Regions from separate parts of the Micromonospora sp. NPDC001898 genome, predicted to be linked through region 3. Evidence: riboswitches for the same ligand, from Rfam matches in the RefSeq annotation. Region 3 holds a riboswitch; each other region holds the start of a gene.

Region 1 (6,165 bases), on a different contig from region 3:
AACACCGTCACCGTCTCCGGTGAGGCCACCGCGCGGGCCCTCACCGAGGACCCGTAGGAAGGGAAGGAACGCCATGGCCGCACCGGGTCGCTCCGCCGCACGGCGGACCGGACAGGTCCTCACCGGGTTCGGCGCGCTGGTCGTGCTGATCGCGGTGCTGGTCGGGGGGCCGGTGGCGCTGATCGCGTTCGCCGGCAACCCGCTCCCCGACCACGTGCCCACCCTCGCCGAGATCGGCGCCACGCTGACCAGCCGGGACGACGGCCAGCTCTTCCTGCGGGCGCTGGCCCTTGTCGGCTGGTTCGGCTGGGCCACCTTCGCCTTCTCGGTGCTCGTGGAGCTGGGCGCGCAGTCGCTGCGCCGGCCGGCACCCCGGCTGCCCGGGATCAGCCGGCAGCAGCGGGCCGCGGCTGCGCTGGTCGGTTCGGTGGCCCTGATCATCGCGGCGAGCCCGGCCGCGGCCAGCGCGGCGACGGTGCTGGCCGGCCCGTACCCGACGGTGGCGCAGCCGGCCGTCGCCGCGGCGGCCCCGGTGGCCCGGCCGGCCAGCGCGACGCTCCCGGTCAGCGCGCGGACGGCGTCGCCGGTCGTGGCCACCACGGCGGCCCAGCTCCCCGAGCCGGTGGAACCGACGATGTACCAGGTGGCGAAGGGCGACTACCTGGGCGAGATCTCCGAGCGCTACCTCGACGACTTCGACCGGTACCGGGACGTGGCGAAGCTGAACCGGCTGCACGACCCCGACCGGATCCGCCCGGGGCAGCTCATCAGGCTGCCCGACGGCGCGGGCGACGCCGGGGCCCGTACGCACGCCACCGGCCGGCTGGTGGTCCGGCCCACGGCCCCCGCCCCCGGCGGCGCGGTCACTCCCCCGTCGGCGACCCCGGTCGCCCCGCCGGCCGCCGAAGCGCCCGCGACCCCGGCGACGACGCCGCCGGCCACCCGCCCGGCACCCGCGCCGCCGGCCAGCCAGCCGTCGGCCGAGTCGACGCGCGGCAGCCAGCAGGTGGCCCAGCCGCCCTCCGGGCCGCAGCCGGCGATGGCCGCCGGGGCGTCCCGGGCGAGCGAGGAGGACCGGGTGAACCGCCCACTCGCGGTCTCGGCGGTGCTCGCCGTGGCCAGCATCGTCGGGGCGCAGATCGGCGCGGTCCTCGGGCTGCGCCGCCGACCGGGCATCGCCCGGGCCGCCGCCGGCGCGCGGGCCCTGGTCTCCGGCCGGCACCGCCGGAGCTGACGCCGGCAGCCCCCACCCCGCCTCCCCTGCGCACGCACTTTCACGGAATGTGTGGCCATGGCGCGCCGTTCCCACACCTTCGGGGGAAGTGCGCGCAGGGCGGGCCCGGCGGGGTGGCGGGAGCGGGGCGACGGGCGGCGCGGGAGCGGAAAGCTCAGGGCAGCCGGGCCTGCAACATCCCGTCGACCACCCGGGTCGGCAGGATCTGCTGGTCGTTCCCGGACGGCCCGTGCATGACCTCGCCGCCGTTGAGCCGGAACGCGCTGCCGTGCCATGGACAGACCACGCAGGCGTGCCCGTCGATCTCGGCGACCTCGCCCTCGCCGAGCGGACCGCCCTGGTGCGGGCAGTGCTCCAGCATCACGGTGACCTCGTCGCCGTGCCGGTAGAGGATGACCGAGACGTCGTCCACCTCGCGGGTGACCAGCTTCCGCTGCGGCAGCCCGGCCAGGTCTACCAGCGGGTGCCAGCCGTCGCTGATCCGGTGCAGCTCGGACACGCTCTGGTTGACCTGGGCCCCCTGCTTGTACGCCAGGTGCCCCCCGACGTACGCCCCCGCGCTCGCCGCGGTCAGCCCGAGGTACGCCAGCGCCCGCCCGGTCCCGTGCCGCCCGCTCAGCCGGGCGGCCAGCGAGCCCGCGTACAGGGCCAGGCCGATGGTGTTGGAGGCGGCGTGCACCAGGCCGACCCGGCGCTGGTCCCGGGTGAGGGCCGCCCAGTCGTTCAGCCCGGCGACCGCCGCCGGGAGGGCGCCGACCGTGCCCAGCCCGACCAGCGTGGTGGCCGCCCGACGCTGACCGGGCATGAGGTCCAGGACGGCGGCGCTGATCCAGGCGCCCACCGGCACCTGCACCAGCGCCGGGTGCAGCGGATGCCCGAGGAAGACGCCGTGCAGCAGGTCGCGCACCCGCTGCGGGCGGATGGTGGCCTGGACGGCGCGCTGCAACCGGTCCCCGACCCGGTCCAGCGCCGAATTCTGTTCGATTCTCGTCAAGAGTGCCCGCATCCCGCCCGACTTCCCGGCAGAAGCGGTCGCAAACCGGTCGGCGGTGACGAGCCCGCCGCCGTACGTGTCGACCGGCAGTCCGGGGACGCGGCCGACACCGCCGCCGCACCCGCACACAGGCCGGGGTGCCGGCGGTGGGGTCCCGCGCCGCCGACCGGCCTGCGGCGCGGGACCCGGCGGCTACTGCCAGGGGCCGCTGCGGCAGATGAACCTACCGGTGTCGCTGTACTGGGTCACGCTGCCGTCGAAGTAGCTGTAGCTGACCCGCACCTGCAGGCCGATGTTGGAGAAGGGGCAGCTGGCGAAGAGGGTCGGTCCGGCGCTCGTGAAGGTCCCGACGCTGCCGGAGTACCAGGTGACCGTCCAGGTCGTCGTGCCGGTGCTGGTGGCGTCGCAGTAGAACTGCGACCCACCGGACTCGCAGAAGGGCGCGGGGGCGCTGGCCAGGGCCGGGGTGGCTACGGCGGCGGTCAGGCCGAGGGTGGTGAGGACGGAGGCAAGCAGGACCCTGACGGTGGCACGCATGAAGATCCTCCCGAACGTAGCGGGTTGAGGACTGAGGGTGAATGCCACGCTATCCCAGCAATCGAGGTTCATGAATCAGCCGTTCGCCGGTCGGTCGCCGCCCAACGGTCGTGGTGCACCGCCTCGGCGAGGGGACGCTTCCGCCGCCACCCGTGCCGTTCCAGGTCCGGCACGGTCGCCAGGTGGGTGACCGGCCCGAGGCAGAGCCACGCCACCGGCCGGATGCCGTCCGGGATGCCGAGCAGCCCGGCCAGGAACGGCTCCCGGTAGAAGGAGACCCAACCGACGCCGAGCCCCTCGGCGGTGGCGGCGAGCCACAGGTTCTGGATGGCCAGGCAGACCGAGTAGAGCCCGGCGTCGGCGATGGCGTGCCGCCCGAGGACGGCCGGGCCACCCCGCGCCGGGTCGTAGGTGACCACGATCGACAGGGTCGACTCCAGCACTCCGTCGATCTTGATCCGGGCGAACCGCTCGGCCGCCTCGCCGTCGAGGGTGGCGGCGAACGTGTCCCGTTCGACCTGGACGTGCTCGTGGAACCGGCGGCGGGTTTCGGTGTCCCGGACCAGGACGAAGTCCCACGGCTGCGAGTATCCGACGCTGGGCGCGGCGTGTGCCGCGTCGAGGATCCGGTGCAGGGTTTCCGCCGGCACCGGCTCCCCGGTGAACTCGGCCCGGACGTCCCGGCGGCGGTGGATGGTGTCGTAGATGTCCACAGGCAGGCTCCCGCTGCGCTCGGCCCACCGCTGCGGTGGGCACCCGACGCGAGGCCGGTCTTCGGACTCCCGGATCGACGCCCGACCGTCCGCCTTCCCAGCCGTGCGGCCAGTGGCTGCGCGTGACGCGCGTGGACGGCGGCTCCCCGGTCACCGCGGCGGGCCCGTGCCGGATTCCCACCGGCTTCCCGATTCTCCCCGCAGCCGCGGGGCACCTCACATGATCGTGCCGCCGCCGATGCTAGCGCCGCGCCCGGTGGCGGCCCGCCCGGCTCCGTCCGTGTGCCATCGGGTGGGCGGGCCGCTACGGTCGATGTCGGGGTGTCCACCACCACCCGAGGGCCGGGCCCGCCGGCCATCTCGGCCCGCACCGCCGGCCCGGCGGCCCGCGGCCGAGGGTCAAGCCGTCCGACCAGGAGGGACGCCGATGGGGGTACGGGTCGAACGCGCCGGGGCCGTGACCACGGTGATCCTGGACCGGCCGGCTGTCCGCAACGCCGTCGACGGGTCGACCGCCCGGGGCCTGGCCGACGCGTTCCGCGCCTTCGATGCCGACCCGGAGGCGGCGGTGGCCGTGCTCTGGGGGGCGGGCGGGACGTTCTGCGCCGGGGCGGACCTGAAGGCGATCGGCACCCCCGGCGGCAATCGGGTCGAGCCCGACGGCGACGGTCCGATGGGCCCGACGCGGATGCGACTGTCCAAGCCGGTGATCGCGGCGATCTCCGGGTACGCCGTGGCCGGCGGGCTGGAGCTGGCCCTCTGGTGCGACCTGCGGGTGGCCGAGTCCGACGCGGTGCTCGGGGTCTTCTGCCGGCGCTGGGGGGTGCCGCTGGTCGACGGGGGGACCTTCCGGCTGCCCAGGCTGATCGGCGAGAGCCGGGCGATGGACCTGGTCCTCACCGGCCGACCGGTGCCGGCCGAGGAGGCGTACGCGATGGGTCTGGTGAACCGGCTGGTCGCGCCGGGTGAGGCCCGGGTGGAGGCCGAGCGGCTGGCCGCCGGGATCGCCCGCCACCCGCAGACCTGCCTGCGCAACGACCGGGCGGCGTTGCTGGCCGGCGCCAACCTGACCGAGCCGGAGGCCTTCGCGGTCGAGCTGGTCCACGGCGCGGAGTCGCTGGCGGCCGACGCGGCGACGGGTGCGGCCCGCTTCGCCGCGGGAGCCGGCCGGCACGGCGCACCCGCGTCTCCCTGACCGTCCGCACCGCACCGCACCGCGCACGATCCCGTGCGCGTCGGACGATCAGGGGACCAGCGGCGGCGCTACCTCAAATTGCGCAGGGCGTCCTCGACGGCGCGGTGAAACGTCGGATACGCGTAGATCATGTTCCGGAGCTGGGTCAGCGGGACCGCCGCGTGCACCGCCACCACCAGGCCCGACAGCACCTCGCCGCCGGCCGGGCCGACCGAGGTCGCGCCGACCAGGACGCCCCGGTCGGCGTCAGCGACCAGCTTGATCAGTCCGTCGGCCCGGTGGATCCAGCCCCGGGTGGACGAGCCGAGCGGGCTCACGCCGACCTGCACGTTGATGCCGCGCTCGCGGGCCTGCCGCTCGGTCAGCCCGACCGCGCCCACCTCGGGGTCGGTGAAGGTGACCCGGGGCAGCGCCCGGTAGTCGGCGTGCGGCACGCCGCCGGCGATCCCGGCCCCGGCCGTGCTCGCCGCTCCGCCGACCGCGCTGGCGGTGCCGCTGGCGTCCGGGCCGGACCGCGCCCGCCGGACGTGGTCGAGCACGTCGGCGACCACGATGGCCGCCTGGTACATGGCGATGTGGGTGAACGCGCCCTCGCCGGTCAGGTCGCCGACCGCCCAGAGGCCCTCGGCGGCGCGCATCCGGTCGTCGACGGCGAGGTACCGCTGGGACGGGTCCACCCCGACGCCGTCCAGCCCCAACTCGTCGAGGTGCGCCCGCCGGCCGGTCACCACCAGCAGCTTCTCGGCGGTGAACTCGACGCCGCCGGCCGCTCCAAGGGTGAACGCCCGCCCGTCGTGGTCGACCCGCTCGGCCTTCACCCCGGTGGAGATCCGCACCCCGTCCGCGCGCAGCGCGGCGGCAGCCACCTCGGACGCCTCGGGCTCCTCGACGGCGAGCACCCGGTCCGCCGCCTCGACCACCGTCACCGCCACCCCGAACCGGGCGAAGACCTGGGCCAGCTCCAGCCCGATCGCGCCGCCGCCGAGCACGAGCAGCGACCCGGGCAGTTCCTCGACCTCGACGGCCTGGTGGTTCGTCCAGTACGGGGTGTCGGCGAGCCCGGCGATCGGTGGCACCGAGGGTCGGGTGCCGGTGCCGAGCACGATCCCGTGCCGGGCCTGGAAGACCTGGTCGCCGACGCGTACCCGGCCGGGGCCGTCGAGCCGGCCGCCGCCGCGCACGAACCGGCCGCCCTTGCCGGTGAACCGTTCCACCGCGACCCGGTCGTCCCAGGTGTCGGTGGCCTCCGCGCGGATCCGCTTCGCCACCGGCGCCCAGTCCGGCTGGACCTGGGCCGTGCCGGCGAACTCGTTGACCCGCCGGGCCTCGGCGACCGCGTTCGCCGCCCGGATCATCATCTTGCTCGGGATGCACCCCCAGTAGGGGCATTCCCCGCCGACGAGGCTCCGCTCGATGCCGACGACGTCGAGGCCCGCCTCGGAGAGGCGCCCGGCCACCTCCTCGCCGCCGACGCCGAGCCCGACCACGACCA
Region 2 (6,165 bases), on a different contig from region 3:
CTTCGCACGACTCGGGGTTCTCCAGGGAGCAGGCCACCGCCTCGTCGACGGTCACCACGGGCGCGACGACACCGACGGTGCTGACGACACCGCCGGTGCTGACGGCGTTGACCGGGCCGACGGGGCTGACCGGTCCGACGGGTGCGACCGTGGCCTGCTGGATCCGGGTGGCGGGGCGGGACCGCAGGTAATAGGTGCTCTTCAACCCGGCCTTCCAGGCGTACAGGTACATCGAGGAGAGCTTGCCGATCGTCGGGGCGGCGAGGAACAGGTTCAGCGACTGTGACTGGTCGATGAACGGGGCGCGGGCGGCGGCCAGGTCGATCAGCGCCCGCTGCGGCAACTCCCAGGCCGTACGGAACAGCTGCCGGACCTCCGCCGGCAGTTCCGTGATGCCCTGCACCGATCCCTCGGCGCGCTTGATCGCCGAGCGGACCTGGTCGGTCCACAGGCCGCGGGCCTTCAGTTCGCGTACGAGAGCGGTGTTGACCTGGAGGAACTCCCCGGACAGGGTCTCGCGCTTGAACAGGTTGGACACCTGCGGTTCGATGCACTCGTAGCAGCCGGCGATGGAGGCGATGGTGGCGGTCGGGGCGATCGCCACCAGCAGTGAGTTGCGCAGGCCGTGTGCGGCGACCCGCTCCCGCAGCGCCCTCCAGCGCTGCCCCTGGCTGCCCGTGACGCCCCACAGGTCCGGCTGGAGCTGGCCGCGTGCCGCCCGGGTCTCGGCGAAGGCCGGGTGGGCTCCGAAGCGTTCCGCCAGGTCGGCGGAGGTCTCCAGGGCGGTCAGGTACAGCTCCTCGCTGATCCGGGTGGACAGCTCCCGGGCCTCCGGGGAGTCGAACGGCAGCCGCAGGGCGAAGAACACGTCCTGCAGGCCCATCAGGCCGAGGCCGACCGGCCGCCAGCGGGGGTTGCTCGCCGCGGCCTGCGGGGTCGGGTAGTAGTTGATGTCGATGACCCGGTCGAGGAACGTCACGGCGGTGCGGACGGTGGCGCGCAGCCGTGCCCAGTCGATGCCGCCGTCGGCGAGGTGGGCGGCGAGGTTGACCGAGCCGAGGTTGCACACGGCGGTCTCGGCGTCGCTGGACACCTCGATGATCTCGGTACACAGGTTGGACAGGTGTACCACGTTGCCCGGCTCGGCGGTCTGGTTGCACAACCGGTTCGCGGCGTCCTTGAACGTCATCCACCCGTTGCCGGTCTGCGCGAGGGTCCGCATCATCCGCCCGTACAGCTCCCGGGCCGGCACCTGACGCACGTACCGGCCCTGCGCCTCGGCCGCCCGGTACGCCGCGTCGAACTCGTCCCCCCACAGGTCCGGCAGTTCCGGCACCACGTCCGGGTCGAACAGCGACCACACCCCGTCGGCCTCCACCCGGCGCATGAACTCGTCCGGGACCCAGTTGGCCAGGTTCAGGTTGTGGGTGCGCCGGGCGTCCTCACCGGTGTTGTCCCGCAGTTGCAGGAACTCCTCGATGTCCGGATGCCACGGCTCCAGGTAGACGCAGGCCGCGCCCTTGCGCCGGCCGCCCTGGTTGACCGCCGCCACCGAGGCGTCCAGCGTCCGCAGCCACGGCACGATCCCGTTGGACTGCCCGTTGGTGCCCCGGATCAGCGCGCCCCGCGACCGGACCCGGGAGAACGCGATGCCGATGCCTCCGGCGAACTTCGACAGGTTCGCCACCTGCGCGTACCGCTGGTAGATCGAGTCCAGTTCGTCGCGCGGGGAGTCGACCAGGTAGCAGGAGGACATCTGGGTGTGCCGGGTGCCGGAGTTGAACAACGTCGGCGAACTCGGCAGGTACGCCAGGCTCGACATCAACCGGTAGAACTCGATCACCTCGTCCGGGGCGTGGGACAGGCCGCAGGCCACCCGCAGCAACCAGTACTGCGGGGTCTCCACCACCAGCCGGCTCGTCGGGTGGCGCAGCAGGTACCGGTCGCGGACCGTGCGCAACCCGAAGTACTCGAACCGCAGGTCACCGTGGGGGTCGACGGCGTCATCGAGCTGCCTGGCGTTGGCGGCGACGAACGCGGCGGTGCCGTCGCCGATGAGGCCCTCGACGTGCCCCCGCCGGATCGCCTCGCTGAACGACCCGATGCCCTGCCTGCGGACCTCCTTGTCGATGTAGCCGGCCAGCAGGCGGGCGGCCAGCCGCGAGTACTGCGGCTCCTCACCGATCATCTCGGCCGCGGTCTGGATGGACAGCCGGTCCAGCTCGGCGGTCGTCGCGCCGTCGTACAGGCCGCTGATCGTCCGCGTCGCCACCCGCAACGGGTCGACGTCGGCGAGGCCGACCGTCCACCGCTCGACCGCTCGGACGATCCTGTTGACATCGACCGGTTCGGTGCCGCCGTTACGCTTACGGACGCGCATCTGCGTCCGCCGCGGGCCCGGTAGGGCTGCCTCGTCGGCCACCATGCCATCGGCCGGGACAACCTCGGTGACTGCCACCACTCACTCCTCGCGGGCTCGAGACCTGATGGCCTTCGGACGCGTGGAGACAGACACCGGCGGACGTCACGCCGGCGGGGCGCGGGTCAGGTGGCGTCGGCCGTCCCACGCGGCCTCGGACCGCCGCCCACCCCGGTATGGGTGTGCGGCGCGCTGGCAGGTCTTCGGACTCGCGGGCGTGACCGGGCTCGCCGGTCTTCTACTGGCCGTCGCTTCCCAGGCCGCTGACGGCCCAGTGCTGATGACGGCGGTCGTTCCCACTCACCGCTGCGGGGCAGTCCCAGATTTCCACCGGGTTCCCTGTTGCCTCGACCGCCCCGGATGAGCGGCCGAACCAGCTACGGCCGACACCATATATAGGGACTACGGCGTTGTCACACCCCACATGTCGAGTCCGGGCGTGTCGGAGGCCGCGGCGGTGAAGGCCCGTCGATTCCTTCAGCGCGGCGACCGAGCCGATCGGTGGAGCGGGTCTGGATCCAAGGGCGGCGGACCCGGCCGGTAGGACCGGAAGGGATGTCGACCAGTCGGGTTTCCGACGGGCGTCCGTACACAAGAGATGGTGACCTCCTACGGTGACTTCCGGCACGCCAGGGATGGACGTCGCCGGGAATCGACCCGGCGACGCGATTCAGGCGTTTTACAGGGGGTTGTCTCGATGCACGTTCGGAGCCGCGCCATCGCGGGTCTGGTCGCCGGGGCTGTGCTGTTGACAGGCCAACCGGCGGCTGCGGGCACTGTGCAGGGCAGTGCCGCCGACGAGGTCGCGAGCACCAGCGCTCGCGCCGCTACAAGAACGATCGGCGGCGATGCGACGCGCACGGCCGCGACGCTGTCGGTGCCGGGACACACCGGGCTGGTTCCCAGCACGCCGCGCAATGACGTACCGAGGATCACCGACGGCGAGATCACCGACATCGAGGTGATCGGCAACCGGGTCTTCATCGCCGGCTCCTTCACCGCGATCGCCAACGTCGGCGGGACGCCGGTGGCGCAGCCGTCGCTGGCTTCCTACAACATCGACACGGGCCTGATCGACACCGGCTTCCAGCCGACGTTCGACGGATCCGTCGAGGCCGTCGAGGCCTCGCCGGACGGCTCGTCGCTCTATGTCGCCGGCTCGTTCAACACGGTCGGTGGCCTGACGAAGCGCAAGATCGTACGGCTCGACCCGGTCACCGGCGCTCCGATCGCGGCGTTCACCGCGCAGGGGAACGGGCGCGCGACCGCTCTGGCCGTGAGCAGCACCGCAGTGTACGTGGGCGGCCAGTTCACGAAGGTGAACAGCGTGAACCGCGGCGGGCTGGTCGCGCTCAACCCGACGACGGGGGCGGTGGACAGCGGGTTCAACCTGCCCTTGTCCGGCGGCATCGGCGTCGGCGGCATGCTCACCGTGCAGCAGCTCAAGCTGACGCACAACGGCAGCAGGCTGCTGGTCATCCACACCGGTCGCCAGATCGCCGGCCAGGACCGCTACGGCGTCGGTCTCGTCGACACCGCCACCAAGGCCCTCCTGCCGTGGCGCACCCGCCTGTGGGAGGACAACCTCTCCTTCGTCGGCGGCATCCAGCGGGTCTTCGCCGGTGACGTCGCGCCGGACGACTCCTACTTCGTCGTCACCAGCGGTTCGGGAGGCGACCGCCCGCCGATCAACGACACGGCGATCGCGTTCCCGGTGACCGGCGCCGACCACGTCGCGCCGATCTGGGTGTCGCGTCACTTCGACAGCATCTACTCGGTCGCCATCACCGAGACGGCCGTGTACGTCGGCGGCCACTTCAGCTGGCAGGAATCGCCGACCTCCAACGTCCCGTGGCCCGGCCTGGACAACGTCGGGTACGGCACGGGCCAGGGCCTGAGCGGCTACGGTCTCGGCGACCAGGTGGTCCGCCGTGACCACCTCGGCGCGCTCGACCCGGCCACGGGCACGGCGATCGAGTGGAACCCGGGTTCCAGCTCGTACGAGGGGGAGAAGGCCCTCCTCGCCACCCCGCGGGGTCTCTTCGCCGGTGGCGACGGCAACACCAAGGGCGGCCTGCCGGTGGGGCGGGTCGGTTTCTTCGACCTCGCCCAGGCACCGGCGCCCTCGCCGGTCGACACGACGATCGTCACGCCCATCGAGGGGGCGGTCAAGCAGGCCAACGCGCCGTTCGTGCTCGGCGGGCAGGCGACCGCTCCGGCCGGCGTCACCAAGGTCGGGATCGAAATCCAGAACCGGGGTTCCAAGAAGTACCTGCAGGACGACCTCACGACGTGGGGCGCCGCCAACAGCATCAACGCGACAGTCGCAGCGGTGAACACCGCCTCGACCTCGTGGTCCCTCACCGTGTCGCTGCCCGTCGGCGAATACCAGGTCCAGGCGAAGACGTTCGGTAACAGCGGCCAGAGCGATGCCTCGAAGGCCGTCAAGAAGATCGAGACCTTCAGCTTCGACGACCTGCCGCCGACGACGAAAATCACCTCGCCGCCCGCCGGCCTGGTCGCCGCTCAGAGCTTCGTCGCAACCGGCACCGCCAGCGACGACAAGGGCGTCAGCGCGATGACGTACTCGTTCCGCAGGTCGGACAACCATTACCTCCAGGACGACGGGACGGCCGCACCGGTCTACAACACGTTCCGGGGCGAGCCGGACGTCATCGGCGCGCTGACCACCACCTGGCAGGTCGAGGTGGCCCTCCCCACCGAGGGCGACTGGAAGATGACGGCCACCGCCATCGACAACGCCGGTCAGAGCGACCTGCGCGGCGACACCCGGGACTGGATCATCTCGGCGACCGGTGTCGCGCCGTCGGTGGCCATCAGCACCCCCACGCCGATGACGCCGCCCACCGCCGCCGCACCGTTCACCGTCGCGCCGGGCGGCGCGATCACGTTCTCGGGGACCGCCAGCGACGACGGCACCCTGAAGTCGGTCGAGATCTACCTGCGCAACAACACCACGCGCGAGGCGCTGGCCGCCGACGGCACGTGGGGCGCCGACTCGATCGCGGCGTACCACCGGGTCTCACCGACGAACCTGAACGCCCCGTCGTACAACTGGTCCTACACCACCGTGCCGCTCACGCCCGGCGTGTACGACTTCCGGGTACGGGCCACCGACAACCTGGGCCTGAGCACGGCGACCGCCAACCTGGGCCGGCTCACCGTCACCGCCCAGGTGCCCGGTGACGCCTTCCCGAACGGCCTGTTGAACTTCACCGGTGTCGACCAGAACGTCGACCAGTTGCACCTCAACCTGGCCGGCACCGCGACCGACAACAACGGCGTGCAGAGCGTGCGGGTGGCGCTGCGTGACCTCGACACCGGCCGGTACGTGCAGCCGAACGGCACCATGGCGGCGAGTTTCGCCACGGTGAACGCCACCCTCGCCTCACCGGGCGCGACGAGCACCACGTTCGCCCTGTCGATCGACCTGCCGACCAAGGGTGAGTACAGCGTCGAGGCGTGGGCCGTCGACACGGCGGGCCAGCAGGACGGTTCGACCTCCGGCGCCACCGCTCGATACCTCGTGTATCCGGGCGATCTCGACCCACGGCTGGAGCCGAGCCTCACCCCGCAGGACGGCGAGGTCTACGCGGACTCGAGGATCGTGGTCACCGGACGTGCCGTGGACGACGTCGGGATGCTCCGGGTTGACGTCCAGATCGTCAACGGCGCCGGCCAGGGGATGAACGCCTCCGGTGTGTTCAGCACGCCGTCCGTCCCGG
Region 3 (6,165 bases):
CTTCGGCGCCGGCGACGGGCTCGGTGACCTCACTCGCCGAGCGGTCGTAGCGCGCCACACCGGGACGGGTGTCGCCGGGGACCAGGACGATCGAGAAGTACGGCACCGTCTCGGGGTCCACGTCGGCGACCGGGAGTACCCGCTCGGCGTCCATCGACGCCCGCTCGACGTACCAGGACCCCTCGACGCGTCCGGCCTGCTCGAGCGCCGAGCGGACCTTGGCGAACGTGCGGCCGAGCTTCATGATCACGGCACCGTCGGTGTCGGCGAGGCGCCGGGCCAGTTCCGGCTCGGGAAGCGTGCCGGGCAGCACGGTCAGCACGTCGGTCTGCCGGACCAGGGGCAGGGCGGTCGTGGCCGTGGCGGCCGCGAAGGCGGGCACACCTGCGACGACCTGCGTCTCGAACTCGTCCGCGAGCCGGTCGTGCAGGTACATGAACGAGCCGTAGAGCATCGGGTCGCCCTCGGCCAGCACGACGACGTCGCGGCCCGCCCTCAGGTGCGCGCGGAGCCGCTCGCCACACTCGGCGTAGAAGTCCGCCATCGCGCCGGCGTACCCGCCCGGGTGGTCGGTGGTCTCCGTCGTCACCGGGTAGACGAGCGCCTCCTCGATCACGTCGTCCGGGAGCAGACCGGCGGCGATGCGGCGGGCGTTGGACTGCTTGCCGACGCCCTGGTGGTAGGCGACGACGTCCGCCGCGCCGATCAGCCGGGCGGCCTTCAGCGTGACGAGCTCGGGATCCCCGGGGCCGACCCCGACGCCGAACAGCCGCCCGCTCACTCCGCCTCCTGCGCCAGGGCGTTGAGCGCCGAGGCGGCCATCGCCGAGCCGCCGCGACGCCCGGTCACCACGAGGTACGGCACGTCGAGCCCGGGTGCGTCGGCGGCGAGGTCGATGAGCGCCTGCTTGGACTCGGCCGCACCGATGAAACCCACCGGCGTGCCGATGATCGCGGCCGGCCGCGGCGCACCGTCACGCAGCATCTCCAGCAGGTGGAACAGGGCCGTGGGGGCGTTGCCGAACGCGACGACGGCACCCTCGATGTGCTCGGTCCACAGAGACACGGCCACCGCGGACCGGGTCGTGCCCCACTCGCGGGCGAGCGCCGGGACCTCGGGCTCGCGCAGGAAGCAGCGGACCTCGTTGTCGCGGGGCAGCCGGGCGCGGGTGACGCCGGCGGCGACCATGTGCGCGTCGGTCAGGATCGGCGCTCCCGCATCGAGCGCCGCCCGGGCCGCCGTCACGAGACCGGGGTGGATCACCAGGTCCCGCGTCAGGTCGGTCTGCCCGCACGCGTGGATCATCCGCACCGCGACCCTCTCGGCGTCGGCCGGGACGCGCGTCAGGTCGGCCTCGGCGCGGATGGTGGCGAACGAGTCGGCGTAGATCGCCGCGCCGTCGGTGACGTAGTCGTAGCGGCGCGGCGGTGGGGCGAAAGTCATGCATTCTCCAGATCGGGGACGAGTAGGGTGCGCCGTGGCGTGACGACGAGGTCGCCGGCGCCGAGGGTGCGGACCTCGTCCATGAAGCGGGCATCCACCCGACCTTCGGGGACCGCGAGGTGCAGCGCGACACGGCCGTCGTCCTGCGCGATCCTGCCAAGCGGGGGTGGCGGCGTGCTCACCCGGGTCCTCGCGGCACGCTCGAGCACGGTGCCCAGCACTGCCGCGCCGGAGCCGGGCAGCTCGTCGACGTGCCAGGGAGAGTGCGGTTCGCTACCGGCGAGCTCGGCGAACCGCACGGCGAGTGTGGTCAGCGCCGCAGCGGCCTCGTCCAGGGGGACGACCGGTCCCCACGACGTCCCGGCGCGCAACTGCGCGGTGCTCGCGTCGAGCGCCACGAGACCGAGGTCCAGGTCGCGCTCGACCAGGTCGCCGCGGCCGTCGTCGAGCACGAACAGGAACCGGCCGGCCAGCGCGGCGAGCAGGGGCTCCGCGCACAGCCGGGCGTCGAGGTCAGCGATCACCGGACGCAGGTCGGCGCGGCCACCGCTGCGTCCGGTGAGCGGTGAGGCCAAGATGTTACGCACCCGCTCGTGCGACGTCGACGGCACGAGCCCGGTTGCCATGATCACGTCCACGACCGCGTCCGGCAGGCACCCGTCGTCGTGCTCGATGCCGCGCACCTGGAGGTTGGCGCGGCTGGTCAGGTGGACGGCGCCGTCGCCGTGCTCACCCGCCACCCGGACGAGTGCGCCGAGCGCCTCGGTCGTCACGGCGCCACCGGGGACACGCACCCGGACGAGCGCGCCGTCGTCGGCGATCCAGGGGCGCAGCAGACCGGGACACAGGTCGCGGCGGGTCCTCTCGGTCACGGCGCCATCGTGCCAGAGCCCGTCTCGGGCACCGTCGGTCGGCGGGTGCTACGTTCGTCCTGCCAGCCAAACTCAGCCATGAGCCAGGGAACCCGGTGAGAGTCCGGGACTGACGCGCAGCGGTGAGGGTGACGGGCGGAGCACGACGCCACTGGACCAACGGTCTGGGAAGGCGCTCCGTCCGGTTGATCCCGAGTCCGAAGACCTGCTGGCCGCAGACCCCCGTCTGCGACACCTGCCCATCCAGGCCTCGCGCACAGGCCTCCGGACGAAGGAAGACCCTCGTGTCTCGTTATCCTCGCTGGCGCCAGATCGGCTCCTCCCGCCAGGTTCTGCCCACCTGGCTCGTCTGCTCCTGACGTCGTGAGTGTCCTCGTCCACGTCGCGACCGCGCTGCCGGACGCCGCCCGACCAGCGGTGCTGCGCCGGGAGGCCGAGACCGCCGGCGCCCGTCTGGCATTCCTGCAGGGCGGCGAGCCGACGCTCACCCACGTGCTCGACCTGCTGCACGCCGACGGCGTCCGAGAGGTTCGCCTCGAACCGGTGAGCACCGACGACCTGACCTACGCCCGCTCGTGGGTGGGACGCGTCGCCGGCCACTGGCACCGCCAGCAGATCGACCCGCCGGTCATCCGGTTCGGAGAGCGGACCATCACCGGCCGCGAGGCGCCGTTGTCGTCACCGGCCTGGGACACGCCCCCGCCGTACCGGCACCATCTGCTGCTGTGCCGTGGCCCGCGCTGCAGCGCCCGAGGTGCGGACGAGACCTACCGCGCGCTCGTCGGCGCGCTCGTCGAGCACCGGCTCACCGACTCCGACGTCCTCATGGCGCAGACCGGGTGCTTGTTCCCGTGCAATCACGGCCCCGTGGCCGTCGTCCACCCCGACGGCGCCTGGTACGGGCCGGTACGACCCGGCGACGCGGCACGGCTGGTCCGCGAGCACCTTCGCGCCGGCCGCCCGGTCGACGACCTGCGCCTCGGCTCCCGGACCATCTCCAACGAAGGAGAAGCATGACCCGCATCGCTCTCATGTCCACGTCGGACACCGACCTGTTGTCGGCGCGTGCCAGCGGCTCGGACTACACCTGGGCCAACCCTGTCCGGGTGACCGACGAACGCCGCGCCGCCCTGACCGCCGGGGCGGACCTGGTCGTGCTGCGCGTGCTCGGTTCGCCCGAGGACGTGCGGGATGTCGCCGCCCTGGTGCGCGACGCCGGACGTCCCCTGGTCGTCCTCGGCGGGGAGCGGACGCCGAACGCCGCACTCATGGAGCTGTCAACCGTGCCGATCGGCGTGTGCGCCGAGGCGCACCGCTACCTCGCCGAGGGAGGCGCGGAGAACCTGGGTCAGCTGCACGCCTTTCTCTCCGACACGGTGCTGCTGACCGGCGAGGGCTTCGAGCCGCCGGCCGTTCTACCCGAGTGGGGCGTCGGCCGGCCGGCCGTCGGGAGCGGGCTGCCCCGGATCGGCGTCCTGTACTACAGGGCACACGAGGTGAGCGGCAACAACGCGTTCGCGCACGAGCTCGCCGACGCGATCGACGCGACCGGCAAGGCCGTCGGCGTGCCGATCTTCGTCTCCTCGCTGCGGGCGGCGCCCGACGAGCTGTTCACCGAACTCGCCACGCTCGGCGCGATCATCGTCACCGTACTCGCCGCCGGCGGCTCCAAGCCCGCCACCGCCAGCGCCGGCGGCGACGACGAGTCCTGGAACGTCGAGCGGCTGCGGGCCTTGGACGTCCCCGTGCTACAGGCGCTGGCGCTCACGTCCAGCAAGGCCGAGTGGGAGGCATCCGACGACGGCGTCACCCCGCTCGACTCCGCGACCCAGATCGCCATCCCCGAGTTCGACGGCCGGCTCATCACCGTCCCGTTCTCGTTCAAGGAGGTCGACGCCGACGGTCTGCCGCGCTACCAGACCGACGCCGAGCGGTGCGACCGCGTCGCGGGCATCGCAGTGAACCACGCGCGGCTCCGACACGTTCCACCGGCCGAGCGCAAGGTGGCCCTTGTCCTGTCGGCCTACCCGACCAAGCACAGCCGCATCGGCAACGCCGTCGGCCTCGACACGCCCGTATCGGCGATCCGGCTGCTGCGCGCGATGCGCGACGCCGGCTACGACCTCGGCGCGCCCGGCGAGATCCCCGGGCTCGACCCGCTCCCGCCGGTCGAGGGGGAGGACCCCGACACCACGGCCGGCAACGCGCTCATCCATGCGCTGATCGAGGCCGGTGGCCAGGACGAGGAGTGGCTCACGCAGGCCCAGCTCGGCGAGTCGCACGTGCGTATCGGCCGCGACGACTACCTGCGCTGGACCGCCCACCTGCCGGACGAGCTTCGTGACGCCATGGTCGAGACCTGGGGCGAGGCCCCCGGCTCACTGTTCGTCGACGACGCCGGTGACATCGTGCTGGCCACGCTGCGCGCGGGCAACGTCGTCATCCTCATCCAGCCGCCACGCGGCTTCGGCGAGAAGCCGGTCGCGATCTACCACGACCCCGACATGCCACCGTCGCACCACTACCTGGCGGCGTACCGCTGGCTCGAGCACGGCTTCGGCGCCGACGCGGTCGTGCATCTGGGCAAGCACGGCTCGATGGAGTGGCTGCCGGGCAAGAACGCCGCGCTCTCGGCCGGATGCGCCACGGACGCGGCCATCGGCAGCATGCCGCTGATCTACCCGTTCCTCGTCAACGACCCCGGCGAGGGCGCCCAGGCCAAGCGCCGCGCGCACGCCACGATCGTCGACCACCTCGTGCCGCCGATGGCGCGCGCCGAGAGCTACGGCGACATCGCCCAGCTCGAGCAGCTGCTCGACGAGCACGCCAACGTCGCGGCCATGGATCCGGCGAAGCTGCCCGCGATCCGCCAGCAGATCTGGACGCTCATGCAGTCCGCGCAGATGCACCGCGACCTCGGGCTGGAGGAGCGACCCGACGACGAGGAGTTCGACGACTTCCTGCTGCACGTCGACGGTTGGCTGTGCGAGATCAAGGACGTCCAGATCCGCGACGGGCTGCACGTCCTGGGCCAGGCGCCGACCGGGGAGGCGCGGGTCAACCTCGTGCTCGCCGTGCTCCGCGCCACGCAGGTGTGGGGCGGCCAGAACCGCGCTCTGCCCGGCCTGCGCGCCGCCCTGGGGCTCGCGGAGGACGCCCCTCTTCCCGCGGTCGACGCCGTGGAGGGGCAGGCCCGTGCCCTGGTCGAGGCGCTGGAGAAGGCCGGCTGGGCCGTCGACGCGATCGACGCGCTGCACGACGACCCGGTCGTGCGCGACGTCCTGCGGTTCGCCGCCGAGCAGGTCGTCCCGCGCCTGGCCGCCACCACCGACGAACTGACCAACGTCCTGCACGCGCTCGCCGGCGGCTTCGTCGAGGCCGGGCCGTCCGGCTCCCCGCTGCGCGGACTGGTCAACGTCCTGCCGACCGGTCGCAACTTCTACACCGTCGACCCGCGTGCCGTCCCGTCCCGCCTCGCGTGGGAGACGGGACAGGCGATGGCCGAGTCGCTCGTCGCCCGGCACCTCGCCGAGACCGGCGAGCACCCGCGCTCGGTCGGCCTGTCCGTGTGGGGGACGTCCGCCATGCGAACGTCCGGTGACGACATCGCCGAGGTGCTCGCGCTGCTGGGCGTGCGCCCGACCTGGGATCCGGCCTCGCGACGCGTCAACGGCCTGGAGGTGATCGACCTCGACGAGCTGGGTCGTCCGCGCATCGACGTGACCGTGCGCATCTCGGGCTTCTTCCGCGACGCCTTCCCGCACGTCATCGAGATCCTCGACGACGCCGTGCAGATCGTCGCCGGGCTGGACGAGCCCGACGAGCTCAACTTCGTCCGCGCGCACACCCG

The links. A riboswitch is a leader RNA that binds a small molecule or an ion and turns the genes downstream of it on or off. The one in region 3 is predicted to bind cobalamin.
Region 1: linked by a shared signal. The riboswitch ahead of bluB (5,6-dimethylbenzimidazole synthase) and the one ahead of ACFYZF_RS18360 (ferredoxin) in region 3 are both predicted to bind cobalamin.
Region 2: linked by a shared signal. The riboswitch ahead of ACFYZF_RS17455 (ribonucleoside-diphosphate reductase subunit alpha) and the one ahead of ACFYZF_RS18360 (ferredoxin) in region 3 are both predicted to bind cobalamin.

What each region holds. Positions count from the first base shown of each region.
Region 1 is NZ_JBIATC010000006.1:6,648-12,812, reverse strand. Features, by position in the region: gene ACFYZF_RS15310 (pilus assembly protein TadG-related protein) at 1-57, shown strand, start outside; gene ACFYZF_RS15305 (LysM peptidoglycan-binding domain-containing protein) at 74-1,234, shown strand; gene ACFYZF_RS15300 (DUF2231 domain-containing protein) at 1,389-2,240, opposite strand; gene ACFYZF_RS15295 (hypothetical protein) at 2,421-2,765, opposite strand; gene bluB (5,6-dimethylbenzimidazole synthase) at 2,834-3,478, opposite strand; cobalamin riboswitch at 3,513-3,712, opposite strand; gene ACFYZF_RS15285 (crotonase/enoyl-CoA hydratase family protein) at 3,906-4,673, shown strand; gene ACFYZF_RS15280 (dihydrolipoyl dehydrogenase family protein) at 4,742-6,165, opposite strand, start outside.
Region 2 is NZ_JBIATC010000006.1:413,724-419,888, reverse strand. Features, by position in the region: gene ACFYZF_RS17455 (ribonucleoside-diphosphate reductase subunit alpha) at 1-2,425, opposite strand, end outside; cobalamin riboswitch at 2,596-2,812, opposite strand; gene ACFYZF_RS17450 (hypothetical protein) at 3,117-6,165, shown strand, end outside.
Region 3 is NZ_JBIATC010000007.1:190,317-196,481, reverse strand. Features, by position in the region: gene ACFYZF_RS18375 (precorrin-2 C(20)-methyltransferase) at 1-781, opposite strand, end outside; gene ACFYZF_RS18370 (precorrin-8X methylmutase) at 778-1,443, opposite strand; gene ACFYZF_RS18365 (sulfite reductase subunit beta) at 1,440-2,315, opposite strand; cobalamin riboswitch at 2,362-2,543, shown strand; gene ACFYZF_RS18360 (ferredoxin) at 2,679-3,332, shown strand; gene cobN (cobaltochelatase subunit CobN) at 3,329-6,165, shown strand, end outside.